DNA from 2 places in the Rhabdaerophilum sp. genome. Region 2 is predicted to be linked to the other one. Evidence: riboswitches for the same ligand, from Rfam matches in the RefSeq annotation. Region 2 holds a riboswitch; the other holds the start of a gene.
What was found. A riboswitch is a leader RNA that binds a small molecule or an ion and turns the genes downstream of it on or off. The one in region 2 is predicted to bind thiamine pyrophosphate.
Positions count from the first base shown of each region.

Region 1: linked by a shared signal. The riboswitch ahead of ACKODO_RS00390 (putative 2-aminoethylphosphonate ABC transporter substrate-binding protein) and the one ahead of ACKODO_RS09815 (hydroxyethylthiazole kinase) in region 2 are both predicted to bind thiamine pyrophosphate.

Region 1 is NZ_JBJTDY010000004.1:28,475-30,859, reverse strand. It holds gene ACKODO_RS00395 (polyamine ABC transporter substrate-binding protein) at 1-1,059, opposite strand, end outside; TPP riboswitch at 1,229-1,372, shown strand; gene ACKODO_RS00390 (putative 2-aminoethylphosphonate ABC transporter substrate-binding protein) at 1,431-2,385, shown strand, end outside.
Region 2 is NZ_JBJTDY010000129.1:1,435-3,819, reverse strand. It holds gene pheS (phenylalanine--tRNA ligase subunit alpha) at 1-208, shown strand, start outside; gene ACKODO_RS09820 (hypothetical protein) at 205-1,152, shown strand; TPP riboswitch at 1,181-1,291, shown strand; gene ACKODO_RS09815 (hydroxyethylthiazole kinase) at 1,282-2,040, shown strand; gene thiE (thiamine phosphate synthase) at 2,042-2,385, shown strand, end outside.

The sequences.
Region 1 (2,385 bases), on a different contig from region 2:
CCGCTGGGTTTTCTCGTCAAAGGGCGTGATGGTGTAGAGCCGCGCCAGCGTCTCCGCACTCGGGTAGATGCCGGGGTCCTTGAGGATCTCCGGCGGGATATGCTTCTGCGCCGAGAGGTTCGGCGAGGCATATTGGATGAAGACCGAGTTGCTGGCCGAGACTTCCGGGCGGTTCAGGTAGTCGATCAGCTTGTAGGCTGCTTCCTTGTTCGCGGCATCCGCCGGGATCACGAAGCTGTCGAACCACATCAGCGCGCCCTCTCTCGGAATGGAATAGCCGATCTCGACGCCGTTCCTGGCTTCCGCCGCGCGCTTCTTTGCCTGAAGCACGTCACCCGAATAGCCCACCGCGAGGCAGATATCGCCATTGGCGAGCGCGGTGATGTATTCGGAGGAATGGAATTTCTGGATATGCGGCTTGATTTTCGCCAGAAGATCCGCGGCCTTGCGCAGGTCACCTTCGGCCTTTGAATCCGGGTCGAGGCCGAGATAACGGAGCGCCGCCGGGAACATTTCCTCCGTCGCTTCGAGCACGTGCACGCCGCAGGAAGCGAGTTTCGAGACCTTTGCGGGATCGAACAGGATCGACCAGCTATCGACCTGCGCTTGCGGGCCGAGCTTCTCGCGCACCTTCTTCAGATTGTAGCCGAGGCCCGTGGTGCCCCACATGTAATTGACCGCGAACCTGTTGCCGGGATCGTATTTCGCCAGGCGGCCCACGATATCGGGCCAAAGATGCGAGAGGTTCGGCAGCCTCGATTTATCGAGTTCGGTGTAGAGCTTCAGCGGGATGTGCCGCGGCAGGAACGATGCAGTGACCACCACGAGGTCATAACCGCTCTTGCCGGTGACAAGCTTCGTCTCCACCGTCTCCATCTGGTCGAAGGTATCGTAGATCACCTTGATGCCGGTTTCGCGCGTGAAGGCGTCGAGAACGGCGGGGTTGATGTAATCCGACCAGTTATAGACGCGCACCTCGCCCTGCGCCTTCGCGGCCAGGGCTGACAGCATGAAGGTCAGACCGGCCACCAGCCCGCGTCCAATCGAGAACCCGTTCATCGCGTTTCACCTCCAAGGGAAAAACGTGGCGAGAGCGCCAACAGTCGGGAAGAATAGCGCCTCGCGCCCGGCTGAAAAGGGCGTTCGGGTTATGCCAGAGGGAAAAATGCCGGGACGGCGATGCGAGACGCGCCGGAATTGACGCATCGGTTGCGCGCCACTATCTCTGTTTGGAGCCTAGGGGAGCCCTGGCCAGCCGCATCACGCGGCCTTCGGGGCTGAGAAGTCCGCGAGATCCGGAAAACCGGAGGCGCGGCGACCCTTCGAACCTGATCCGGATCATGCCGGCGAAGGGATGGCGCGCATGGCCCGTCAGGTCGTCGCACTCTCAAGCCCTCAATCCGGATCTCTGACTCGAACGGAGATCCGCCATGATGTTTCTGAACAATCTCACGCGCCGTGCTTTCCCGGCGCTGATCGCGGGCCTGCTGGCCCTGCCGGCCTTCGCGCAAGCACCGAAGACGCAGTTGCAGGTCTATACGACCCTGCTTCCGGAGAGCCTCGCCGAGTTCAAGAGCGCATTCGAGGCCGAGAACCCGAATATCGAGATCGTCTGGCGCCGCGAATCCACGGGCACGCTGACCGCGCGCATCATCGCGGAAGCCGAGCAGGCGCGCGGCGATGTCATCTGGGGTCTCGCCGTCACCTCGATGCTTGATTTCAAGCGGCGCGGCATTCTTGAGCCCTATGCGCCGAAGAACCTCGCGGCGCTGCGGCCGAATTTCCGCGACAGCGAGGCCGTGCCGCACTGGATCGGCATGGAAGCCTGGGTAGCGGCGATCTGCTTCAACACCATCGAGGCCGAGAAGCAGAACCTTCCGCGTCCGCAGAGCTGGTTCGACCTGCTGAACCCTGTTTACAAGGGCAAGATCGTCTTCTCCGATCCTGCGGCCTCGGGCACGGGCTATTTCCATGTCTCGGCCTTCCTGCAGCTCTTCGGCGAGGCGAAGGGGTGGGAATTCATGGAGGGGCTGCACAGGAACATCGCGGTCTACGAGCCCTCGGGCACGCGGCCCTGCCGCCATGCCGCGACGGGCGAATACCCGATCGGCATCTCCTATGAGCTCGCGGGCATGATGGAGAAGGACAAGGGCGCGCCCATCGACATCCTCGTGATGAAGGAGGGCGGCGGCTGGGACATGGATACCGCCGCGATCCTCAAGGGCACGAAGAACCTCGAAGCCGCCAAGGCGCTGATGGATTTTGCCGCGAGCCGGAAGGCCAACGAACTCTACGCCAGGTGGGTGCCGCTCACGGCCATCGAGGGCGTCGCCCCGCCGCCCAGGAATTATCCGGCGGGGGTCGCGGCTTCGATGATCCGAAACG
Region 2 (2,385 bases):
GGTGCACCCCAATGTGCTGAAGAATTGCGGGCTCGATCCCGATGCCGTGCAGGGCTATGCCTGGGGCATGGGCATCGACCGGATCGCCATGCTGAAATACGGCATGCCGGATCTGCGCCCGTTCTTCGAGGCGGATATCCGCTGGCTGAAACATTACGGCTTTCGCCCGCTGGATCTGCCGAGCCTCGCGGCCGGCCTTTCGGCTTGAAGCGCGATATCGCGATCCTCATCTATAGTCGCGGGCGGGAAAGCCTTCTCGCCCGGCTGATCGATGATCTTGACCGTTCATACATGCCGGCTCTGGAAGCAGGCGATCTCAGCGCCTGCGCCTTCATCTACGCGCAGAACTATTCCGGCGCCTATCTCGATGGGCTGAGGCAGCGTCATGCGGCGGCCATCGAGGCCGGGCGGCTTATCCTTTGCGAGGCCGAGCGCCCCCATTCCTGCATTGGCGAGGTCTTCGTGGCCGCGGCCGATGCGATGCATGCGCGGGTCGATTATCGGCTCGCTATGCTGATGGATGATGACAGCCTCTATCGCGCGGATGCTCAGGTCGATGCCAATCTCCGCGACACGGCTCGCCTGTTCCTGCAGAAGGGAGATCGTGCCTATTCCCTCAAGCTCGGCCCGGCGCGGGTGGTGGAATACTGGCCCTTCATCGATTCCGCCGGGCCAATCATGCCCTTCAAGGAAAAGATGCTCTGGGTGAGCCGCGCGGTGATGGAGGAGGCGCTGGCCTTCCCGGCCTTCGCCGCGCTGGCCGTGGGCGAGGATGTGGTTCTGGCGGCCATTGCCTGGCGGGGCGGGGCGCAGAAGTGCTTTGGCGTTTTCGGCCTTGGCACCTTCCTGCATCTCGGCTTCGAGCCGGATGAGGAAAGCGCCGGCCTCGCCATGGGCGGAGGCTATGGCGAACTCGTGGGCTATGACGAGACGAAACAAGCCGATCCCGAACTCGGCAAATACGGCGCGGCCTTTCGCGGCGGAATCGTGCCGCACACGGTGCTGCCCGAGATCTTCGTCGGCCCCGAGCACCCGCATCATACGATCAGCGGCATCAAGCCCGAGGCGGTCGCACATTACGGCGCTCGCGACACGGGCTTCAGCCGGATCGACCGCAAAGCGGCGATTGGGAAAACGCCCGAAGCCGGTTGACATCCCGGCCCGGCTGACCATTCTTGCTGCGCATTCCGAGGGGTGTCGCAACCGGCGGCTGAGATCAGGGGAATGGACCTGAGCACTCTTTGAACCTGATCCGGGTCATGCCGGCGAAGGGACGGAGCCGTGTTTCGTGACAAGATTTCCTCCACTGCTTCTTGCCTGCCGGTGCCGATGACGCCGTTTCCGCTTGATGAGGCGCGGCGCCTGGCCCGCGCTTTGGCCCGCGCCGTGGCCATGCGCCGGCCTCGCATTCATGTGCTCACCAATCCGGTGGCGCAGGCCGTGAGTGCAAATGCGCTCGTGGCGCTGGGGGCCGAGCCGTCGATGTCCGCGCATCCCCGCGACATCCTCGCGCTCGCGCGCGGCGCGGATGCCGTTCTCGTCAATCTCGGCATGCTCGAACCCGCGCGCGAGGCGGCGATCGAGGCGCTTCTCGCGGGGGGCGCGGCTTTGGCGACGCCCGTCGTGCTCGACCCCGTGATGGCCGATCGCGTGCCCTTCCGTCGTGAACTGGCGGAACGGTTTTCGCCTTTCCCGCGTCTCCTCGTGAAGGGGAATGCGGCAGAGATGGCCGCCTTGCGCGGCGCGTTTCCGGCCGGGACGGTTCTCGTCACCACCGGCGGGACCGATCATGTCGAGGGCAGCGCCGCCTGCGAGATCACGGGCGGCCACCCGCTCATGGCGCGGTTCTCGGGCTCGGGTTGCCTTGCGGGCGCGGTGATCGCGGCTTTCGCGAGCGTCGAGCCTGAGCCGGCGCGCGCCGCGGCCGCCGCGCTGACAGCCTTGCGACACGCCGCAGCCGAGGCCGGCGCGGCCGCGCAGGGCCCCGGCACCTTCGTGCCGCTTCTTCTCGATTCCCTCGCCCGTTTTTCGGAAGGATGACATGGCTCCGGACATCACCCTCTATGGCATCGTGGATCCGCAGATCGCGAGGGGCCGCAGCCTCGCGCGCCTCGCGCGTGCGGCGGCCGATGGCGGCACGACCATCATCCAGTATCGCGCGAAGGAGGCGGTTACCCGCGCGATGATTGCCGAAGCGCGGGGCATCGTCGCAGCGCTTTCGGGCACGAATGTGCCGCTGCTCATCAATGATCGCGTGGATGTCGCCCTCGCCAGCGGCGCGCAGGGCGTGCATCTCGGACGCGAGGACATGCACCCGGCGGATGCCCGCGCGCTTCTCGGCCCGCAAGCGATCATCGGCGCGACCGTGAAGGGCCGCGACGATCT